Regions from separate parts of the Rossellomorea sp. NPDC077527 genome, predicted to be linked through region 3. Evidence: riboswitches for the same ligand, from Rfam matches in the RefSeq annotation. Region 3 holds a riboswitch; each other region holds the start of a gene.
What was found. Region 3 has a riboswitch for cyclic di-GMP ahead of ACIGG7_RS17895 (anti-repressor SinI family protein). Riboswitches for the same ligand answer to the same signal wherever they lie in the genome.
Positions count from the first base shown of each region.

Region 1: another riboswitch for cyclic di-GMP. It lies ahead of ACIGG7_RS19500 (hypothetical protein); the one in region 3 lies ahead of ACIGG7_RS17895 (anti-repressor SinI family protein).
Region 2: another riboswitch for cyclic di-GMP. It lies ahead of ACIGG7_RS22160 (EAL domain-containing protein); the one in region 3 lies ahead of ACIGG7_RS17895 (anti-repressor SinI family protein).

Region 1 covers NZ_JBITVL010000006.1:92,568-100,532, forward strand. The annotation lists gene ACIGG7_RS19475 (trans-sulfuration enzyme family protein) at 1-695, opposite strand, end outside; gene ACIGG7_RS19480 (DUF302 domain-containing protein) at 825-1,205, opposite strand; gene ACIGG7_RS19485 (peroxiredoxin family protein) at 1,280-1,861, opposite strand; gene ACIGG7_RS19490 (hypothetical protein) at 1,854-2,468, opposite strand; gene ACIGG7_RS19495 (class I SAM-dependent methyltransferase) at 2,484-3,062, opposite strand; gene ACIGG7_RS19500 (hypothetical protein) at 3,309-3,545, opposite strand; cyclic di-GMP riboswitch class I at 3,672-3,759, opposite strand; gene ACIGG7_RS19505 (murein hydrolase activator EnvC family protein) at 3,904-5,226, opposite strand; gene ftsX (permease-like cell division protein FtsX) at 5,266-6,150, opposite strand; gene ftsE (cell division ATP-binding protein FtsE) at 6,140-6,826, opposite strand; gene cccB (cytochrome c551) at 7,385-7,699, opposite strand; gene ACIGG7_RS19525 (YitT family protein) at 7,782-7,965, opposite strand, start outside.
Region 2 covers NZ_JBITVL010000010.1:53,969-61,933, reverse strand. The annotation lists gene ACIGG7_RS22185 (FUSC family protein) at 1-318, shown strand, start outside; gene liaG (LiaG family protein) at 344-1,207, opposite strand; gene ACIGG7_RS22175 (GNAT family N-acetyltransferase) at 1,414-1,860, shown strand; gene ACIGG7_RS22170 (CAP domain-containing protein) at 1,906-2,652, opposite strand; gene ACIGG7_RS22165 (DNA-3-methyladenine glycosylase) at 2,819-3,403, shown strand; cyclic di-GMP riboswitch class II at 3,505-3,585, shown strand; gene ACIGG7_RS22160 (EAL domain-containing protein) at 3,657-4,367, shown strand; gene ACIGG7_RS22155 (ABC transporter permease subunit) at 4,493-6,475, shown strand; gene ACIGG7_RS22150 (helix-hairpin-helix domain-containing protein) at 6,488-6,949, shown strand; gene ACIGG7_RS22145 (divergent polysaccharide deacetylase family protein) at 7,072-7,857, shown strand.
Region 3 covers NZ_JBITVL010000005.1:199,389-207,353, reverse strand. The annotation lists gene fabZ (3-hydroxyacyl-ACP dehydratase FabZ) at 1-300, shown strand, start outside; gene ACIGG7_RS17905 (hypothetical protein) at 499-798, shown strand; gene ACIGG7_RS17900 (hypothetical protein) at 1,011-1,391, shown strand; cyclic di-GMP riboswitch class I at 2,002-2,145, shown strand; gene ACIGG7_RS17895 (anti-repressor SinI family protein) at 2,175-2,315, shown strand; gene ACIGG7_RS17890 (helix-turn-helix domain-containing protein) at 2,351-2,671, opposite strand; gene ACIGG7_RS17885 (YwpF-like family protein) at 2,767-3,207, opposite strand; gene ACIGG7_RS17880 (single-stranded DNA-binding protein) at 3,471-3,848, shown strand; gene ACIGG7_RS17875 (hypothetical protein) at 3,873-4,037, shown strand; gene ACIGG7_RS17870 (DEAD/DEAH box helicase) at 4,449-7,274, opposite strand; gene ACIGG7_RS17865 (SWIM zinc finger family protein) at 7,267-7,965, opposite strand, start outside.

The DNA.
Region 1 (7,965 bases), on a different contig from region 3:
TTGACCACCTTTTCTTTTGCCTTTTGGACGAGTTCTTCGTGACCTACGACTACCCCTGCTGTGATATCGCTGTGTCCCCCGATATATTTCGTAGCGCTGTGAGCGATCAGGTCAATACCCTCAAGGAAAGGTTGACGCAGATATGGGGTGGCAAACGTATTGTCGATCATCGTTTTCAAGTCATGTCTTTCCGCCAAAGCTACCATGCCGGGAATATCTTCTACACGCATAAAAGGATTCGTAACGGTCTCACTGTATAGCAACTTGGTTTGCGGTGTGATTGCTGCCTCTATTTCGTTCACACTTGTAAAATCTACGAAAGATGTGGAAATACCGAATGAATTTAATTCTTCTTTCAGCATATGGAACGTGCCGCCATATAAATCCTCCGCTGCCACGATATGATCTCCAGACTGAACCACTGCGAGGATTCCCACAAGGATGGCTGACAGTCCCGAGGACGTAGCGACTCCTGCAGGCGCTCCTTCTAGGTCCGCCACCATCTTTCCAAGTTCATCAGTGTTGGGGTTTCCCGTTCTTGTATAGAGGTAGGGAGACTTCCCTTCATAAAAACCCTCCAGCTCTTCAAGTGATGTAAAAGAAAAAGCTGAGGTCTGATAGATTGGCGTTGTCTTACTGCGGATTTCCTGCGTTCCTTTCAATTGGCTATGTACGACTTTGGTGGTGAACTTCATATCCCTGTCATCCTTCCTGAATCTATGTATTTTAAAAAGTGTACCATATTCAGAAGATTGTGAGGAGTGAGAGGATTCCGGTTCTATAAAAAAAGGACCCGTTGCTTAACTGCAACAGGCCCCTGTGGATCAAACGTTTTCTAAACAGCCGATCAGACGATTTTCGATGTCCAATGCCAGACGTTTCAGTTCATCATTGTCCACCATTTCAATCAGCTTGCTCGGTTTCGCCATACCGATCTTGGTTGCTCCGCCTTCTGTGTATACCGTCACTTTACAAGGCAGGAAGTAACTTACGAGCATGCTTTCTTCCAGCACTTTTTTGGCTTCGTGTGGATTGCATACTTCGAGCACGACCACTTCCTCGTTGAAGTCCAGCCCCTTATCCTGGAGCTTCCCGGCAAGGTCAAGATTCCACAGAACACCGAAACTCTCTTCTTTAAGTGCGCTCTCGACAGCTGTCACCGCTTCTTTCACATTCATTGAAACTTCTTTAGTGTAATGGAACATATTGATCCTCCTTTATATGTCATGGTTACTTATACCTCACAGCGTATGTAACGAAACCAGGTCCGTCCCTTCCATTATTCCATCTGTTCGACCATTTTACCCATCATTTCTTCGTTCATGGGTCCGACAATTTTATGTTGAATGATGCCGCCCGTGTCGATCATATAGGTGGTCGGGATTGTAAAGGCACGGTAATCGTCCCCGATATCACCCTTTTCATCCATGAGGATCGGGAAGGTGAGTTCATAGCCGTCGACAAATTGCTGGACCGCCTTCTTTCCGTCATCCTGAGAAGTCAGATTGACAGCCAGGATTTCGACATTTTCTTTTTTCGCATGTTTTTCATAGTACTGCTGCATATGGGGCATTTCAGCTTTACATGGCGGACACCATGTGGCCCAGAAATTCAGGATTACTTTTTTGCCCTGATAGTCCGACAGCTTGACCTTTTCACCATCTAAAGTGGTCAAGGTGAAATCGGGGGCTCGGTCACCCTTTGTCAGCCCTTGCTGCGCATTGGATAAATCCATCGATTCTTTCGCTAATTGCGCCGCTTCTTCCTTTGCTTTCTTTTCCTGCTGATCCTGGAACAGGTTCACCAGAAAAATCCCAATGAGCAGGGCAACGATCACCAGGGCAAAATTCCGTTTATTCAATATGCTTCCTCCTTCCATATAGTAAGATGAGATAGATCATGACAGCAAGATACGTCCAGGTAACGGTAGTAAAAGCAAATCCTTCAAGAATCGATTGAAAAAAGAATTGAAGGAGTGTAAAGACAATAACAAATTGCACTGCCCACAGATCCCATTTTGGGCCATTTGATTTTTTTAATAAAAATACGAGGAGTGTACCGTTGGTGATAAAATGTATAACCGCTAAGAGAAAGTCCAGCTCCAAAAGATGATAAACCATTTCAAAGAAAACGACAGTACTTATCCAGGAAGTGATGACGTTTGTCGAGCTCACTCTCTTTTTTAAATAAATGTAGATCAGCGTCGTCAGTATCCCCAGCCAATACCCAATCTTGCCTCCATGAAAGTAAAGGATCGTCAGGGGATGTTCGATGACCATCGGATAATCTACAACTATGACACTTAGCTTCCATACGATTATAAAGATAAAAACCGCACTTGAATACCAGTCGCTCGCTTCTCTATTCCAGAAATACAGGAATAGATACGTCAGAATGAGGGAGGCGAGGATGCCTCCCCAAGAAGACGGGAAAGTGAAGGAGCCTATGGTGTACCATGTTTCAGCCATCAACCCCTACTCCCTTCAACGACAAACGTTTTTTCTCACGACAATATAATAGACCGATGGATCCAGATGCCCAACCGTTGTCGTGAAGCCCGCTGAATTGAGCTGACGTTCCAGCTTCTCAGAAGCAATCCTTTCATCCAGGGGTGGCCCCATTTCTGATTCGACCGCTTCCCAATCAAAGATCAGCCAGATCCCGTCGTCTTTCAACATATCATGAAGATCTTGAAAGACTTTAATCAAATCAGGTACTTCGTGTAGCACGAAAGCAGATACAACCTTATCTAACGTTTTCTTGTTGAAGCTAAGATACTCAAGTGATGATTTCACATAAACGATATTATCAATCTGTTCTTCCGTTGCACGATGTTTCAGATACTCAAGCATCTCTTGCTGCAAATCCACTGCCTGTACCTTTGTTTCCAACTTTCGAGCGATCGGAAGGGTTAAATAGCCATTTCCACAGCCCAGGTCTGCAACAATATCATCAGAGTTTAATTGTAGCAGTTCTAAAACTTTGTCTACCGGCACAAGTTCTTGTCGTTTGGGATCAAGAAGTTTTGAAGCTTTGTGATGTTCAAATAAGTGTCCCGTCATTGAAAATACTCCGTTCCATTAAATACCCCACATTGTATTATAATCTTAAATCTCCAACTTACAATCAAGTTATTTACTCATAGTGTACCCCTTAGTTGAATTATTACAGAAATGGTGGTGGAGTGTGTGTCTAAAAGTTGAATTTATCTAATGAAAAAGGACCCTTCTTGTAGAGAAGGATCCTTTCAACTAGATTGACGATTTTTTATGTAATTTTCCTATTCCATTTCCGATGAAGAAAAGATCTTATGCTGCTTTTATACCTTCCAGTATCAGCATGAAATATTTCACACTGTCTCCGCCGCGCTGGTTGATAATTTCAATATCCTGTAAAACCTTTTCAACTTCTTCAGCACCGACAGACTTGAGTAACATGTCACTGACTTCTTCCGCAGTATACCGGCCGATCTGGGTATACTTTAGTGCCGTACGATTTCTTCTGCAAAAACTTCTTAATTGTCTTTTTATACTAGCTAACTCCAATACTATCATCCTTCTTGCAGGTTCAACTCATACCATTACGAGCCTTAAAGATAAAAATAACCTACCAAAAGGCAGGCTAAATCATACTGGAATAATGCTCGAATCAGTATTCATTGCTTCCATTATTTCGGTAACCCGGCGATCATTATTTTAATAAAATGGCAGACCCGTGGCTTTGCGTCCTAATTTTTCAATTAGTTTGCCTTTTTCGAAAATCATATAAATATAGTGTCATTATACTAGAAGAATTATGAAATGAAAACAGTATAACGTAATATGCTGATGATTTCTTCCTAATATAGTGGGTATATAGGATATTTTAAAAACCCCGTTCTGTTCGAGAACGGGGTTTCAAAACTTAAAAGTTAATATATTGACGTGGATCTACAGCATTAGAATGAGATGCATTCCATGTGCCTCTGTGAAGCTCGAAGTGTAAATGCTGACCGAAAGAGAAGCCTGTATTACCCATGTAACCAATTTGGTCACCTTTGTTTACGGCTTGTCCTGTGCTCACTAATGATGAAGACATGTGAGCATATACAGTCGTGAACGTTTGACCGTTGATAGAGTGAGTAATGTATACGACATTACCATAGCTTGAGCTGTAGTGGCTCTTAATGACGTATCCATCTGCAGCTGCAGAAATTGGAACACTTCCGCGTGCCGCAATGTCAGTACCGTAGTGGAATCTTCTTTCACCATTTAAGACATCCCAGCCAAAATTGGTTGTGATTGTTCCATGAGCTGGAGCCGTCCAAGCACCTGAACTTACTGGTGTACTTGGGGTTGATGATGAGCCACCACTGTTGCTTGATGTAGCCTCTGCGCGCTTAGCTGCTTCAGCTTCTGCCTGACGTTTACGTTCGATTTCACGCTGACGGGCAAGTTCTGCTAAACGGGCTTGCTCTGCCTGGATTTCACCTTCAAGCTGGTGCTCCATTTGAGAAAGTTCTTCCGATTCTTTTTCAAGATCGGCTTTTTCAACTTTTAATGTTGCTTGTTGAGCTTCTAATTGTTTAAACAATTGAGCCTTTTTAGCTTTTTGGCTGTTCAGGTCCTGTTTTAATGATTCAAGATTCGCTTTTGCACTTTCAAGTGATTCAAGTTTCTTTTCTACTTGAGCCTGCTTCTTTTCTAATTCAGCTTGATCTCGTTTTTGCTCATCCATGATCTTTTTATCTGCGTTGACAATCGTATTAACTGCTGTTACACGGTTGATAAAGTCACCAAAGCTTTCCGCTCCAAGAAGTACATCTAAATAATTAGCAGATCCGCCCTTTTCCTGGATAGCACGGGCACGTTCTTTTAAAAGTTCGTTTCGCTCTTTGATTTTTTCTTTTAGTTCTTTGATATCTTTCTTTAGCTCATTAATTTCTGCAGTGGTTTCATCAATTTCTTTTGACTTTTCCACAATTTTTGTTTCTGTATCTTTTAACTTCGTACTGATTTCAGTGATTTGAGCTTGGATATCTTTTTGTTTATTGATGTTTTGATCAATTTGTGATTTTTTCTCATCAATCTTGCCATTGACCTCTTCTTTTTTAGAAGAAACATCGCCCTGCTGTTTCTTTAAGTCCTCCACGGAGGAGTTAGCGCTAGCAGTTGTAGCTAACGTTGGTAGACTTCCGATTGTTAATGCTGCTGCAATAGATAATGATACAAAATACTTCTTGTTCAAGCGGCATGCTCCTTTCAGCTTCTATCAACCTATCAAATTTTACACTTTTAAGAATTTACGTACAGACATAAAGCTTCCCCAGGCCCCGATGAGGCAACCCATCAATAGAATTAATCCGTTTACTTGATAGATAAAGGGGGTAAAATCTAATATCTGAATAAAATTGTTTTGTAGTTTTGGTTTAATAAATCCATAGGCATAATAATAACCAGTTGTTACAAGAGCGATCGGGATAATAGAACCTAAAACACCCAGCCATAAGCCTTCTAATATAAACGGCCAGCGTACAAACCAGTTGGTTGCACCCACGAGTTTCATTATCTCGATTTCCCTTCTTCTGGCAACAATAGTGATTTTGATTGTATTTGAAATGAGGAACATGGCAGTAAACAGGAGACCGATAATTAATACAAGTCCTACGTTTCTACTCATTTCCAGCACATTAAATAATTTTTCTATCTTGGCTTCACCGTATAAGGCTTCATTTACACCTTCATACTTACTGATCTGACCAGCAATTCTCCCAGTGTCACGTGGATTCATTGCCTTAACGATAAACACATCATATAGTGGATTGTCTTGTTCAAATAATCTGAAATCGTCTCCCAGATCCTTAACAAGGTTCTGAAGCTCTTTTTCTTTAGAAGAATACTCAACAGATTCGACTCCACTTATATTTTGAATCTTCTTTTCTATTTGATCAATCTGGGGTTTTTCAGTCCCAATTTCGAGCAACACCCGAACTTCGACGTCTTTCTCAATATCCGTCGCTACCTTGTTCATGTTTAACATCAATACGATAAACACACCGACAAGGAGTAATGTTACGGTAACCGCACTCACTGATGCAAAGGTCATCCAGCCGTTACGGCCGATGCTTTTGAAACTCTCTCTAAGATGCCTGCCATACGTTCTAGCTTTCATAACCGTAATCACCTCGCTGTTCGTCCCGGACAATGCGGCCATTTTCGATGGCAATTACCCGATGCTTGATAGTATTTACGATTTCACGGTTATGTGTAGCCATAATAACCGTTGTACCACGGTTACTGATTTCTTCAAAGATGTTCATGATATCCCAAGATGTTTCGGGATCAAGATTACCTGTAGGCTCGTCTGCAATGACAAGCTTAGGCGTATTTACAATTGAACGCGCAATCGATACACGCTGCTGTTCCCCTCCTGATAACTCATTCGGCAGCATTCTTGCTTTATGCTTAAGTCCTACCAAATCCAATACTTCCATGACTCTCTTCTTAATTTGCTTTGGATGCTCTTCTATTACTTCAAGTGCAAAGGCAATATTTTCATAGATTGTAAGCGATGTTAGAAGCTTGAAATCCTGAAATACAACCCCCACATTTCTTCTTAAGTATGGAACTCTACTATTTTTCAGTTTTGCGAGATTAATACCATTTACAATGATATCTCCTTTGGAAGGACGTTCTTCGCGGTACATCATTTTGATGAACGTAGATTTCCCGGCGCCGCTTGGACCCACAACATACACAAACTCACCTTGCTTAATGTGGACGTTAAAGCCATTAGCAGCCATGACACCGTTGCTGTACTGCTTGTAGACGTCTTTCATTTCTATCATTTTAAAATCACCTAATTTGTATTATGTAGTTACCCTCTTGGCTGTTTTCGACATATGTACATGGCACGTAACCGAAGTCGTCTTTACCACCATTAGACAAAAAATGGTGAAAAAACTCGAATTACGCTTCCGAAAATAATTATAACATCACTTTATAGTAAGTTAAGGAAAAAAATTATTACATTTTCATTTCAGAACGTGAAAAAATGTGAATTTTTTACCTGTTTTATTGTCGATTTTACCTATATAAAGACGAAAATATAGGTATTATAACCTATTATCAGGTACTAATACTACATTCTAAAGTTTTAGGTTTATAAAGAGAAAAACATGAAGCTGATGCCATTCCTATTAAGTTACTAGGTTATAAATGGGAGCGTTTAAATAAACAAGGGTTTAAGGATGTAATTAGAAAAACTTCTGTAACAAACACTTAAAGAAGGAATAGAAAATACCTGTGGGTAAACTACCATTATAAGAAAATGTTGAGCAGTGCAAGATTTGCTGCCTCATTTGCAGAAAAAAAGAAGAACCCATTCTCGGATTCTCCTTCTGATCTTATTTCTTTTTCGATAACCACTCAGCCACAGCCTCTGCTTCATCACCTTCAATGAGTCCAGGAGGCATTTGACCTTTACCATTTTTGATGGTTTCAAGGATTTGATCTTTGCTTAATTCAGCACCGATGTTTTTCAGGGCTGGTCCCATTCCGCCTTCAAGGTTCCCCCCATGGCAGCTGGTGCATTTATTGTTGACGATTTTTTCAGGGTCCACTCCACCGGAGCTTGTTTCTGTACTGTCGCCGCCGTCACCGCCACATGCGGCAAGTACCAATGAAGCGCCAAATAGAACACCAAGTAGCTTTTTCTTCATTTATTATCCCCCTCGGAAAACATTTTTCAGAGTCGCGGATGTGATGAGAAGTCCGTTCCTCTCTTACATAATTATACCAAGTTTAAACCCGTTTGAAACCTTCCCCCAATACTTCAGAAGCGTCCATAGTGACGACAAAGGCAGAAGAATCAATGGTTTTAACCAGTTGTTTCAGTTTTGTGAATTCTGTTTGATCGACAACACACATGAGGATCGGGCGCTCATCATCTGTATACCCACCGTATGCAGATAGTTTTGTCACCCCG
Region 2 (7,965 bases), on a different contig from region 3:
TATTACGCAAAGCACCTGCTTGCCTCTTCCCATCGGAAAGCACAAGCAAAGGTGTCGGAAGAACTCATTAGCGCGTTTAGAGAAACAGAAGAGAAAATCTCTGAAAACATTGAAACGCTCCGACAACTTTTAAAGGAAAAGGAAAGCTCGCCTATCATGTGGGATTTGAGCCCGGAACGGCAAAAAATCGAAACGCAAGCCCCAAGCTGGCGTAAATCACAGGTGGATCTTATTCACCATCTATATTATGTGTGGAGGATCAACCAATCGATTGTGGCACTTGGAGAGGAACTGGGGGCAGAAGTGAAAAGAGGGTGAAGCGGATTCCGCTTTACCCTTTTTCTTAATAGATATCCACGTTTCCACTGGATACAGAAACATCAATGTTATACTGACCGGAGCCGGACACTCCGGAAATATCGCCGTTTTCTATCTTCTGATTCTTTAAAGGAAGGTTGCAGGAGATATCACCGCTGCTTGCATTCCCGTTCAGTTTAAAGCTAGCGTCTTCAGGTAAATCAAGATTTACGCCCCCGGAGCTGACATCGAAATTCAAGTCGCCCTTTAAGGATTCCATGGTGACCGTCAACTCTCCAGAAGATAAGTCACCTTTCAACGGACCTTCATAGTTCGATAATTCTACATCCCCGGAGCTGATGTCCACCTTTCCGTCCTTTGTCGTCAGTCCATTGACGATCAAATCACCAGACGAACCATCATGCTCGAATACATTTGTCTCGATATTGTTCAGTTCCATGTTCCCCGATCCCATGTCAACGGATAGTTCATCGAACGTCCATTTCTTTGAAACGGACTCTCCCTCTAAGACCAGATTGCCGGAACCGATATCGATTTCCATGTTATTGTCATACTCTCTCGGAATATAAACGGTAACGTCAGATTTTTGATTAAATCCGACCCACTCATACCATTTATGTTTTACCTTTACGTATATCGTGTCCCCTTTTTGATTCAATGTCATTGTTCCTTTTCCTTTGAAGTCGACTTTTACTTCATTCTTGTCTGTGGGTAAGACCTTTGTGTCGCTGCTTTCCAGGTCAAGATCGATTGTTTTCACGTTTTTGGTGACTTCGACCCGATCCCCAGACTGACTCTCCTTCGCAAATAAGGACGTATTGTCATTCATAATGACATAAAGCGTACCGAGTGCCAGAAGCGCAATGATAACGGCAAACGCATTTTTCATTTCAATCCCTCACTTTGGTTTGTTTTTCCAATTTATAGTTTTAGTTTAATCCATGAGGGGAACCATCACAATGAGCCAAAGCATTATTTTTGAATCAGACCAGAGGCTGAGAAGGAAAGGTCTGCGAAATAAATATTTTCCAAGGTGGAATCAATAATTTGTATAATGGAGTTGTATGAAGAACAATGTGAAAGAGAGGGACAATCGTGTCTGTCTTAATTGAAGTGGCAACCGAACATGATATAGAGGAAATATTTGAAATGGCAGGAATCAACCGAGAAGAAGCGACAGGTGTTCCATATGAACATCATAAAGAAGAAATGCAAAAAGCATACCGTCACTCCATCGAACACGGAGCCTATTTCCTCGTTGCCCGTGAGGATGATGAGCTGGCAGGGTGGGTACAGGTAGATAAGAGTGTTGATTGGATTACCTCCAAAGAAATTGGGTGGATCAATGATGTGTATGTGAAGAAGTCCTTCCGGGGAAGGGGACATGCGACAAGGCTTTTAAAACGGGCGCTCCTCGAACTGAAGGATCGAAACTACGATGAAGTAAGGTTGAATGTATACACGTTTAATGAACAGGCCATTCATTTGTATGAAAAAGTGGGATTCACAGATGTATGCAAATTTATGAAACTGAACCTGTAACAGACGTAAGGAAGTTGGACCGGCCGCCACGACCGGTCCAACTCTTTATTTCGCGATAAACATCTGTGTCCAATATATCCCTTGGCTCGCATCTTTAGCCGTTCCCACACCAATATGAGTGACTTGTTTATTTAAAATGTTTTTGCGGTGACCCGGGCTGTTCATCCAGGCGTTCACAACCGATTCAGGTGTTTTCTGTCCAACGGCAATGTTCTCCGCTGCTGTAGAATAGTCTACACCGAAGTTTTCCATCATCTCAAACGGAGATCCATATGTTGGGGATGTATGAGAGAAATAGTCATGTTCCTTCATATCCTCAGATTTCATCTCCGCTACGTTTGATAGCTCTCCGTCCATCTTCAACGCACTGAGTCCATTCTTCTTACGTTCCTGGTTTGTTAAATCAATCACTTGCTTCACATACCCACTTGCATTCGAAGATTGAGAATCTTGTTTAGGCTGTTGTGCAGGTGGTTCCGGTTGTCCTTTATTCGGCTCCCCGGCAGGTTGTTTCGGCTGAGGCACCCCTTCGTTACCGGGTGTATATTCTTCACCAGGATCTAAATGAGTGAATTCACGCAAATCCCCGTTAGGATCTATCGGGGCAATAAAACGGTGGATGGCCGTTCGGTTTTCTTGTAAATCATTCATTCCCACTCTGTCTTGGTTTCTATAGGAAACCGGATCGTAATTCACGTTTTGAGTATCAGTCAGTGAATCGTTTGTATCGTTATTGCAGCCAGTCATCAGCATGAACGGGATGACGGAGCAGATTAAGATTCGTTTTTTCATGAGGATTCCTCCATTTTGTGTTTGCCTTAACAGTCTTTAATATGTACGCCGCCCAAACGGTTTATCCTGTTAAAAATAGGTTGAAGCGATGGTCAGATTTAGTACTATAAGGTTAGGGTATACCTATTATAAAGACTGATTATTTGTGTGTAAGGAAGTGAAATCTATGAACCGAATCCCATTACCTTCCACCTTTTACAAGCAGCCTACATTGGACCTCGCCAGGTCCCTGTTGGGGTGTGTTTTGGTGAAAGAGACAGAGGAAGGAACAGCTTCAGGGTATATAGTGGAAACAGAGGCGTATCTTGGGCCGGAAGACAGAGCAGCTCACAGTTTTGGAAACAGGCGTACGAAACGGACGGAAATCATGTTCCATGAAGCAGGGCGGATATATACATATGTCATGCATACACACTGTCTGGTGAACGTAGTGAGCGGGGAAGAGGAAAAGCCCGAGGCCATCCTCATCAGAGCGGTCGAGCCACTAGAGGGAGAGGCCCTGATGGAAAGCAGAAGACGAGGACATATGAAGAAGAATTGGACGAATGGTCCAGGGAAATTGACGAAAGCATTGGGCATCACCATGGAGGACTATGGGGGAAGCTTTTTAGAGCCACCGCTGACGATCACAAAAGGATTCGACCCAGAAAGCATCTCATCTGGGAAACGGATAGGGATCGATAACACAGGGGAGGCAAAGGACTATCCTTGGCGTTTTTGGATCAGTGACAATCCTTATGTGTCAAGGTAAGGATTTTCTTTATGAATTTTCAAATAATTTATGGAAAAACACACCCTAAAAGTACTAGTTTGTGGTATATTTTTCTTATAAGCATCTTCATAAACTGACAATTCGACTGGGGGCTGTGAACCTAAATGATAGATGGGCGCTTACATTTAGGGGAGCCAGTAGCGCAACCGACCACATGCGAACGCGAGGAATGCGTTTTTGTGTGGTTTTTTTATGAAAAAAAATAAAAATAAAGAGAGAGTATAGGGGTCCTATGAACATCTTTACTATTTTTCAAGACGACTTTATCTATCACGATTTTCAGCCATTATATGATATGGGTGAACATCGAACCCTCTATGCTTACGAGGGACTGTTACGGAATACGTTTAACGAAAATCCCGAGAGTGTATTTCAATCGGCCATGAAAGCAAATATCCTGTACAAGCTTGATACTCTGTCCATTTCTAAAGCCCTTGATAGTTTCTCAAAGAACGGGCTTATGAACTGTAAGTTGTTTCTCAATATTTATATTACAACCATCCTGCATCCGAGTTTTCACACGTTCTTCTCCGACCTTATGAACCGCTATCCAGACATAAAGGGACGACTTGTTCTCGAAATTAACGAATCCAGTGCTGAAGAGCTATGGCAGAATCCTTTATTGAAAAAATCACTGAAAGAACTGAAGCAATACGGTGTCTGGTATGCCATCGATGACTTCGGACAAGGAACATCCTCTATAAAGAAATCGATTGAGTACGAGCCGGAAATCATTAAGCTGGACCGCTATTTTGCCATGAATTTGGCCCACGATGAAAAGAAACAGAGATTCCTCTCTTTCTTCAGTCAATTCTACGGAAGTGATACGTTGATTGTCCTGGAGGGAATCGAAACAAAACAGGATATGCAGGTTGCCAAGGAAATCGGTATCACGATCGGACAAGGATTTTACTTGGGCAAGCCAAGTCAACTGTTAGCGTAGGGACAAAAAAGTGACTCTGGAGAAGGTGGGTCACTTTTTTTGTTATGGAATTGTCAGATTTGAAATAAAATTGAAAAATTTTAACATTTCAATTAAACTGAGGAAAAAGAGATAAAGGGGACACAATGATGAAGTTTCTCATCTTTCCGATTAAATTGATCTTCTATTATATTCTTGGTCTGATTGGGATTTTAGCCGTCAGTATCGCACCAGAAGTATTCAGGGAACGTGGATTATACAATGTTGTAGGGTACCTTGAGGCATTTATAAAGTTTATCTTTGTCTTCCTGGATGGAGCAAATTGGAGTTACTCATACAAGGGGATTACCGTGGAATTTCTTGATATGCTCTGGGGGCCATACGTATACTCCCTCCAGATTGTAGGTGGTGCTCTGGGGATTGGTCTTGGTGCTGCCTTTATTCTTACGATCTTCACCGTATTTTTACCCCGACCGGTTACTTCGACACTTAAGAAAGGGTTAAACCTCTTAGAGACTGTGCCCGATTTAATGTTTGCGTTCATGCTTCAGCTTTTGATTGTCTATATCTTTAAATATTTTGGTGTGGAATTGATGAACTTTGCAGAGTACGGGGAAGAGAAGGTCTTTCTTGCCCCCATGATTACGTTGTCCATCATTCCCATGATTTCTTTCTTTCGGATTCTCCTTTTCATTATGGAAGAAGAGCTGCTCAAGCCTCACATTGAATTCGCCCATAGTAAGGGGATGTCTAAGGGCAGGATCCTGTTTTCTCATGTACTGAAAAATATTTCTCCAAGTTTGTTTTATCATGGAAAGTTGATCGTATGGGGCATGTTATCCAGTTTATTTATCATCGAAACGATTTTTAATATGAAAGGGATCACCTATTATATCATCCAGGATTTCCGGCCGATGGTGATCGCCATCTCATTAATCATGATCTATACACCTTTCTTTGTGGTGTATCAAGGGGTATACCTGTGGATCAACCATGAGAGCAGCGAGGATTATACGAAATATAAAAGAGATAAAACAAAGTGGACTGAATGGAAGATATGGAGCATTCTTTCGACCATCCGGAAGCTGTGGTGGCAGCATATGCATAACAGCAAGTTTGCCATCGGATTTAGCATCATTTTCGGTTTGATTGCTACGAGCTTCCTTTATTCAACGTTGAAGGAAGAGCCGATTAAACAGATTCAATTTATGAAGAATGATGAGGGCCGGATCATAAGCGCCCCTCCACATAAACCGTTTGGTGACATGATTCTGGGATCCGATTTCTTCGGTTACAGTATCCTGGATCAGCTTATCGTAGGTGCCAAATATACACTGTTATTTGCCTTGATTGTCGCTTCTCTGAGGGTGATCGGCGGATTCTACCTTGGTATTGGCTATCATTTTCACTTGAAAGAGAACAGGAAGAATTGGCTTGACCGCATGGTGGATTCCATTCACTTTCTGCCCCTGAGCCTAATCGCGTATCTTCTATTAAGGCCAGTGCTTTGGGGGTTGCCTGTGTTAGGATGGGATCACTCTATTTTTGAAAGGCTGGTATTTGAAGCGGTAGTGTTGACGATTCTGGTCCTTCCGTTGACAACAGTGCTGATTGGGAATGAACTGAAGCAAATCGGAAAACAGGATTTCGTTCTTTCGGCAAAGCTGCTTGGTGGAAGCAATAAGCACTTGCTCTGGACGCATCTTTTTCCACATCTTGCCCCGAGGTTATTCATCATTTGGGGGCAGCAATTCATCCAGACGCTTCTCATTCTCGTCCATCTTGGATTATTCCATCTATTCCTCGGGGGAACGATCATCACCGGCGGGCTTGTACCGGATCCACCGAAATCAGGGACGTTTGAATGGTCCGGTCTGATCAGTTCCACGAAGAACTCTCTTATGACCGGGAAGTATTGGATCGTCATCGCCCCTTTAGTCGCCTTCATGATCGCCATCATCGCCATGCAGCTGATTGTACAGGGGGTAAAAGAAATCCAACAGACGAAGGTCGGGGTCCTAGTGAACAAGAAGCCAATCAAAGTAAAGGGTCCGTTGGATAAAAAGAAAACGAAGATGCCAGTTGTGGAAGACTTCCAAATGGCCCGTCAGCAAACCTTTAAAGGATAAGGAGGAGGTATAATGACTAGAAAGAGTCCGAAACTGCCCCTGACTGATAAGGAACGGTCCGCCCTTCGTAAAGGGAAGATCCGGTTGGGGGATATTCATGACTTGCCGCCTGAGCGACTAGGGGAAATGCTGGACATTCCTTTAGACAGATCCCGTTATTTAGTCGGGATGTCCATTTTTCAACAGATTCCATCCATCGGGCCCAATATGGCTCATAATGTCGTAGAAGATCTGGGTTTCTATACCTTTGAAGAAATAAAGGATGAAAAAGGGGAAGAACTCATCATCGAATTAGAGAAAAAATACGGTGTTTGGATGGACCCCTGTGTCGAAGACTCATTAAGATGTGTCGTTCACCACGCGAATCACCCGGAAAGCACCAAAAACTGGTGGGACTTCACCGCAGACAGAAAAACCCACCGCCAAACCCACGGCTACCCAAAAGACCGCCCCACCAAAGCCTGGGATGAATAGAGACTCTTCACCAAGCCAGGAAGCAAAACACGCTTCCTGGCTTTTTGATGGATGAGGGACGGACCTCCACTCGTATATCCTCTCTAAAATGGACATCATAATGAAAAAAGGAGTGATATGAGTTGAGAATCCTGCTTATCTTTTTCTTGCTGACGTTCTCCGTCCAAACATCCGTTTCTGCAAGAAACATCCTTCCCTATCCTGCCCATCATAATGAATTGGCGATTGTGATAGATGATCTGGGTAATGGTATGAAAGGAACGAAAGAGATACTGAATCTGCCTGTGACATTGACAATTGCCGTCATGCCTTTTTTGCCAACGACCAGAAAAGATGCAGAAAAAGCCCACGAGAATGGCCATGAAGTCATCATCCACCTTCCGATGGAACCGATGCACGGGAAAGCGAGCTGGCTTGGACCCGGGGCCATCACGACCTCCCTTTCCGATGAAGAAATCAGAAAGAGAGTGGAGCAGGCCATCAAAGAGGTTCCTTATGCAGTTGGCATCAACCATCATATGGGCTCGAAGGCAACAGCGGATGAGCGGGTCATGCGGATTGTACTTGATATTTGTAAGGAAAACGGCTTATTTTATCTGGATAGTAAAACTACAGGAAAGAGCGTCATTCCTCAGCTTGCCAAAGAACTGGGAGTGCCGTATCTGGAAAACGAACTATTCTTTGATGACGTCTATACGATCCAGCATATCGGAAAGCAGGCAAGACTCCTTTCGAAAGAATTGGATCATGACAATGCAACCATTGCGATTGGCCACGTCGGGGTCACGGGAATGAAGGTGGCAACCATGCTTAAGGAATTCCTGCCCCTTTATGAAAAGAAGGCCACGATTGTCCCATTGTCAGATCTTATACCGGAGTATCATTTGATTGACGAGAGCATGCCTTGATTGATGAGGGCTTTCGAGGCAAATGTAAATCTTTCGTTAAACGGGTGCATATTTTTTTGTGAAAAGATTCCTCTCCCTTATAATCAGGAGATAAGAAGGAGATGATTC
Region 3 (7,965 bases):
AATGGTCACTTCCCTGATTATCCTGTAATGCCCGGCGTGTTGATCGTAGAGGCGCTGGCTCAGGTTGGTGCGGTAGCGATGCTGAAGGTCGAAGGGAACCGTGGTCGTCTGGCATTCTTCACAGGTATCGACAAATGCCGTTTCAAGCGTCAGGTTAAGCCTGGTGATCAGCTGCGTCTGGAAGTGGAGATGATCCGCTTTAAAGGACCGATTGGAAAAGGGAAAGGTGTAGCTACCGTAGACGGTGAAGTAGCTTGCGAATTAGAAATGATGTTTGCCCTTGGAGATAAGCAGGAATAGTTTTTTATATGAAACCGGATTTAGTGTGATATCCACACTGGATCCGGTTTTTTGTATGCTCTTTAATCGAACAGTCCCTGTTTTTAACATCCCAAATAATTTCCCCACTGTGCAAGTATATTCATTTTCAGGGAAAGCTAACAAAAGGCCAACGTAACGGTCTTACATCAAAGAACTGACAGAAAGGAGTCATATATCATGAGCAAAAGGTTATTATCGATCCTTGGTGGGTCAGCACTTGCTGCTTTCCTGCTTGTAGGGTGTAACGTCAAACAAGAGCCACCACCGGAAGACGAGGCGCCAGTCGAAGAGAATGAAAACATGGATGAAAATGGCGATATGAACGACAACGGGGATATGAATGATGAGCACTACCCTGAGTCAGAGGATAAAAACGTCCAAGGCGATAAGGATGCAGCGAAGGATAAGAACACGCCTGAAGAAGACGTTATAGAAGATGATATTGATATGAAGGATAAGGATAATAAGGACGAGTAATAGGAAAAAGCAGAGGCGACATTGTGTTGTCTCTGCTTTTTTTCCTGTTATTTGCAGAGCTTTACGTATTACTGTAAAATATAATAGTATAATATATTTTGGATGCATTACCATATTTTTCACTGTTTCACTATCTACATATCATGAAATGGTTGTGTTATAGTAAAAATAATATTGTGTATAGGATACTGATTAGGGGGTACTTTACTTACATGCTTAAAAACTTATCATCGGGTACAAAAATAAGTATTACCCGTTCAATTAAAACCTCATTTGAACAATACATGGCTTCAATTCAGTGGCAGGAAAATAAATTTGATATCCAGGACTTCATCTCTGCTTGGCGCACATACATAAATGAACATGCTTCCTGGTACAAGAACCTCAGTAATGAGACTAAAAATGATGAAGAATTTCATCAAGAATTAGCACTGAAGATCAATGAAACCATGGAGAAAATCCTATCGGAAGAACCAACGTCTCAACAAATTGAAACGCTTGAAAACTTACAGAAGCAATCTGGTACGGACTATGATTATTCTTGTAAGCTGGAAGCGAAATATTTGATTGAATTATTAGAAGAAGATAAATAACGAATTACTTAATAAACCTCGTTTCCTTTATGGGAGAGGTTTTTTTCGTTTGAAGAATCGATCAGGTCGAATAAATAATAGAAAATATTGTAATTTCATAGAGGGTTTCTCTTACTTAATATAGAATATACTTATGTACGGTCGTTCTTTAATGAGAACGATTTTGGTTGTTATATAAAATACCATAAGACATGTCTATTAGATTGTTTCAATCATAAATATAAAAGTAAGAGGTGATCATGTGTATAAAAAAATCTGTAATCGCTGTACAAGACCATCCTATAGCAGTGCAGAAACAGGTGAATGGCTATGTCCTGCCTGTAAGATGGATTTATCCGATCTACCGTTTTACCACCCTACTCATTATCAAAACATCAATGAAAAAGTTGTGCCTCTCAAGAAAAAGCTAGAAAAGTATAAGAATATTTCTATATAGTTTTTTCGACATAGTTCCCTGCAACTACTCTAATGAATGAACTTTGTGTATAGTGATTGTCGGAAAATAGTTTAAAATGTAAGAAATTAGTGTAAAGTAAATTAACAGAATAGACAAAAAACAACACGATGTCAAAGTGTTTATTAGTATAATGAGAGTAGTTCGAATGGAAGAGTCAGACAAAGGCAAACTCATTGAAAAATGGGGACGCAAAGTCACAGATCTAAAGTTGAAAAATAGGCATGGCTTCATGATGAACGAAATGAATGGATGAGGGGAATGTGTTTATTTGAAGACTATGATGGCTGGACTGCCTGAAATACGTAAAGGTATTTTGGGAGGGGAAAATGATGACAAATCGTGAACTGGATCTAGAATGGATGGAACTAATTAAACAAGCACTTGACGCCGGGATTTCAAAAGAAAAAATCAGGGAATTTCTTCACAGCCAGTCCCCGGGAAAGAATACCGAGTACAAAGTGATTTAATATAAATAAAGTCTTGCGAACCTTCTCGCAAGACTTTATTTATTTTCTAATTTCCACTTATTAAATTCAATGAATTCCCGAAATTGCTCTTTGGAAATCCCTGAATCCATAGCTTCTTCAGCAATCTTTAGCCACTCATGATCAATATTTTGATCTTCCGGCTGATCATACAGAAGTGCATCTATTGGAATTCTTAAAGCAGCCGACACTTTCTCCAGAAACTGAATGGAAGGGTTTTGTTGAAGGTTACGCTCTATAGAACTCAAATATGACTTAGCGACACCTGCTTTTTCAGAGAGCTCGGTCATCGACATTCTCTTTTCTAATCTGTATCTCTTAACTCTTTCTCCAATCACTGGGGACACCTACCTTGGACTTCCTGAGAGAAGTCACAATATTAATTCCAATTATATCATAAAATTCTTTGTGGACATTACCTAATCTCGTACTATTAAACGCTAGGCTTTGCCGTAGCAGGAATCCTCGGCTTCGACACCATCTTCTCGCGGAACTGACGAATCAATTCTTCACCGGTATACCCTTTCTGAACTAAGTCATCAAGTAATATTTCTGCATATTCATTCCGCTGTTTCTTTAACTTTCCTTCAAACATGATGCTAATATGATCATCCATCTCCTTGATGCAGCGGATGGACATCATGAAAGCTGCCGGATCATTGGCTTTATGAGAAATCACGACCTGAATCTCCAAATCTTCCTTACTTTGCTGGGCACCTTGAAAGAACTCGATGTATTCATTCGATAAATACGTTTCGACAAGCCACGTTTTCTGTCCGTCCTCTTTATTGATAATCAGACCGTCCACAAGCTCAAAGTCACGTAGTTCATCATTTTCCACCACTTGCAGTGAAATCACTTTAAAGGTTTTCATGAACGAACATCTCCTATTTAAAGGTTTTACCAAATTATATCATAGGGCGAAATGTTTCCCTAATACATTTCCCTATGAAAAAAAGGGTGAAACTTGTAATTTTATGTATTTATCCCTGTTTTTGATCAAAAATCATGAAATCTCCCTAGGGGAATTTTCGAAATTCAAGCCCTTTTTGCTTCGAATTTCGGAAATTCACTATTTTACAAGATTTGCCTTCTGGTTGTAAGATGAAAACACCTTAACAGAAAGGAGGAGCCGGATTGATCAACCAAGTGACCCTGGTGGGGAGGCTGACGAAAGATCCCGAAGCAAGAAAAACGATGGAAGGAAGATCTGTACTTAGTGTAACCATTGCCGTAAACCGCCCATATAAAAATCAGCAAGGTCAGGTCGATACGGACTTTGTGCTCTGCACGATTTGGAACCGCGCGGCCGATAACACGGAAAAATACTGCAGGAAAGGATCCGTTATTGGTGTGACAGGAAGGATCCAAACCCGTTATTTTGAAAATGATCAGGGAAAGCGAATCTATGTAACGGAAGTCGTCGCTGAAAACGTGCGCTTTCTGGACAGTAAGCCATCTTCTGACACCACCGCAGAACCAAGTAAGAAAGAGCCGATCGAGTTACCGTTCTAATCTGTATATAAGGGAGATGAAGTCGTGACCACACTGCAAGACCTGGAACAAAGAATCGATAGACTGGAAAAATTAGCGGAGGACCTTATTAAAAAAGTAGCTCGAGTCAATGTCGAAAATTTCTACTTATCCCAACGCGTGACCGCTCTTGAACAAGGGTACGAATATCCAATGAAAACCTCATCTTAAGCCTCAACTTAGAATTCTTTCCATACGCGTCAACCAACCTATAAGTACTGTCTCAAATTCCAATGGTCACCGCAAGATTCCCCTGTTTTGCCTCATTAGACATAAACATGCGTAGCAAGTAAGCAAGTGATGTATTCCCCTTATCGTCTTCATATTGAGCCGGTTTCCTTTTGGGGAGGCTGGTGTTTTTTTGTATCATGGGGGGGTGTTCGTTCACAATTTGGCACAAAAATTTTAAAAAGTGGCACAATTAACAATAAAAGTGGCCCGATAAAGCCCAGAAGTGGCCCAATAATGATGAAAATTGGCCCAATAAAACAGAAATTACAAATATAATTGTAGAAACAAACCGACTAACAACCCCTTACCAGCAAAAAAACCCCTTTCCCACAAAAGGAAAGAGGCAAAAATCTACTCCAACACCAACAACGATTCCAAATCCTGATCCGACAATTCCGTCACCCACTGATCGCTGCGGATGATTTCGTCGTTCAATGCCTGCTTCTTCATCAGCATGGCATCTATTTTTTCTTCAAGAGTGCCCGATGACACCAGCTTATGAACATGCACGAACCGTTTCTGACCGATCCGGTAAGCACGGTCGGTGGCCTGGTTTTCAACAGCAGGGTTCCACCAGCGGTCGTAGTGAACGACGTGGTTGGCAGCCGTCAGGTTCAGTCCGGTACCGCCGGCTTTCAATGACAACAGGAAGACAGGGAATTCGCCGTTCTGGAACTTCTCTACGAGCTCATCCCGTTTACCTTTCGCCATGCTTCCGTTTAAAAACGGCACCTTTACATCAAACTCTTCCTTCATCACGTCTTGGATCATTTCACCCATCGAAATATACTGAGTGAAGATCAGACATGCTTCTCCTGATTCCAACGCGGTTTCCACGATATCCTTCAGCTTCTGCATTTTTTCAGAACGGGACAGGATCGACTTTGGATCCGGTTCTTTCAGATAGAGAGCAGGATGATTGCACAGCTGCTTCAACTGATTCAGCATTTGCAGGATCAGACCTTTGCGCTCGAATCCACTCAAGGTTTCAATTTTAGCAAGAGTGTCCTTTACCAGCTGTTCATACAGTGCCGCCTGCTCAGCCGTCAGATGACAATACTCCTTCTGCTCTAGCTTTTCAGGAAGATTCAATTCCACCTCAGGGTCTTTCTTCGTTCGGCGCAATAAGAATGGCTTGATCTTAGCCTGAAGCTCTTTGACTTTTGCTTCGTCCTCGTCTTTTTCGATGGGAGCGATGTAATTTTTCTGGTACTGTGTGAATCCGCCAAGATAGCCGTGGTTCAGGAAATCAAAGATGGACCACAGTTCCGAAAGTCGGTTCTCCATCGGGGTCCCGGTCAAAGCAATATGATGCTTCCCTTTCAGCTTGCGGATCGCGCGTGATTGTTTCGTATTAGCATTTTTGATGTTCTGTGCCTCGTCAAGGGAAATCGAACTCCATTCGACAAGTGACAGCTCTTCATAATCAATATGGGACAACCCGTAAGAAGTGAGGACCACATCGACATCTTTGATGGCAGCAGTGAAATCCTTACCCTTCGCACGTGTCGGTCCATAGTGAAGATGAACCTTCAAATCGGGTGCAAACTTCTCCATCTCCCGCTGCCAGTTGCCAAGCACAGAGGTAGGGGCGATGATCAAGGAAGGTGTCTCCGGCTTCTCGTTTTCTTTCACATACTGCAGGTACGTGATCAGCTGTACCGTTTTTCCAAGTCCCATATCATCGGCGAGACAGGCACCAAATCCAAATTTTCGTAAAAAGAGCATCCAGCTCATCCCGAGCTGCTGATAAGGACGTAGCTCACCGTCAAAATCAGCAGGCGTTTCCGTCAGCGGGATTGATGACACATTCGTCAACTGATGGATCATTTTTTTCATTGAACGATTGAGTTCGAGCTGAATGCGGGCATATTTGTAAGGATCATGCTCGTCGTCATCGGGATCCAGGTCTGATTTATCCGCATCACGCGGGACAAGCTCCTGCTCGAGCATATCCTGGATCGAGATCCCTTCCTGCTTTGCTTTCGTCATCATCTGTTGAATGCGTCGGATCATGGCAGGATCTAGTTTCATCCATTGGCCACGGATTTTCACTAATCGACGCTGATCGTCTACCAGTTGATTAAAATCGTCTTCCGATAAGTTCACGCCATTCATGGACAAGCGCCAGTCGAAGTCGAGCATGGCATTCAATCCGACGAAAGAAGGACGGTAGCTGGTGTCGGTATTCTTTAGCTTCGCTTTCACCAGCACTTGAGCATCCTTCATCGCTTCCCACCATGATGGCAGGAGAATTTCGATATCCAGGTCGATGAGTTTTTCGCTCAGCACGGATAAGAAATCCCATGCGTCGTGCTCACCAAGTGCCGTCCGGAGGGAGCCGTCCGTGTCGCGAAGGATCGGCATCATTTTCATCCAGCGTTCCTGTTCTTCCGATACTTCGGTGAGGTATTTTTTCCAGGAAGGAGGGACGGTATCCTCATTCAGGGAAATGATGCGGCTCGTTTTCTTCCGGTCTCTTAATACCGTTTCAAGTTCCCAGGACTCATCTTCATCAAGGGGCTCAGTAATACGGAGTCCGATGGAGAACGGCAGCTCTTCATCACCACCCGAGATCCATTCACTCCAACGTCTCTCATCAAAGTAGGCATCCAGCTCCTCAGACGTCAGCGTACTCTCCTTCAGCTTCTGAATCCGCTTCATCGCACTCGATCCGCCCGACGCCATCGCTTCATTCAATGCACCCTGAAACCAATTTTCCGTTAAGTTTTTGAGGGACGGACCTCCACCAGGCAGCTCTTCTTCCCAGAATTCGTCGTTGAAATTCGACCAGACTTCATCGGGGATGTGGAACTGCAGTCCTTTTTCCTGCCATTCCTCAAATCGAGGGAGCCAGCGGCCGTCTTCTACCGCTTCATAAATGACCGGGGCGATTGCAATGCACGCCTGCCCGGTCTCATCCCAGTCCCACTGGATCATGCTGCTGAAATGTTCGCCTGAAAGTAAGGTGAGGAACTGCCATTGGGTGACGGGAATTCCTCCCTTGGATTCGTCGAGCAACGTGCCGTAGTAGCTTTCTTCATGCCAAAGGAACAACTGGCCCTTCCATTCTTTCGGGGGCAGCAGCTCACCTTCATCGTTTTCAGCAGTGATGAAGAAACGGTCTTCATATTCAGTTGTATGGACATTGATTTTGACGGAAGACAGTTTAAGCATCGATTAACTTACCCTTTCTGCACTCTTCTTGGAACGCGCGTAATCGCTTGTATTTATGGAGGATATAGGTGAGATACACGTCCCACTTATCGGTTTTCTTCGTTTTTTTATAAATCGTCCGGATTTTTTTCATATACCGGACAGCCTGCTTGTAGCTGTCGCGGTTCTTCTGGTCGATTGATTCTATGACGCCGGTGAAGTAGATCGGAAGGGCAAGCTCCGGGGCTTCCTTCGTCACGTCGCGAAGGCCCATGCCTTCCATCTCACCGATGCTGTAGCTCATGTATTTCTGCAGCTCGACCCACTCACGATAGGCCTTCGCACTGATCAAATACTCATTGTATGAAAAGAAGCTGTACGGCAGCATGGAAAGCAGAAGCTCATTCACAAGGGAACTGTCCTTTTCCATCAGCCAATCCATCGGCAAAATCCGCACAAACCAGCGGACAAATCGAGTCGCTTCATAATAATCCAGGCTTTCAAGATGATCGGGCATCCTCGAAAGGATATTCCGAACCAGGAAGAGTCCGACTTCGTAACGCTTTCCGACGAAAAATTTACGAAGCCAGAATTCACTGAATGAGACCAGTTCCGTCCCAAGCTCATCCACGACTTCGCTCGCTTTATTCAGATCCTCAAGGAGCAAGTATTGATGAAGGAGAGCGACATTGTAGAAGGTAGTGTCTTCACT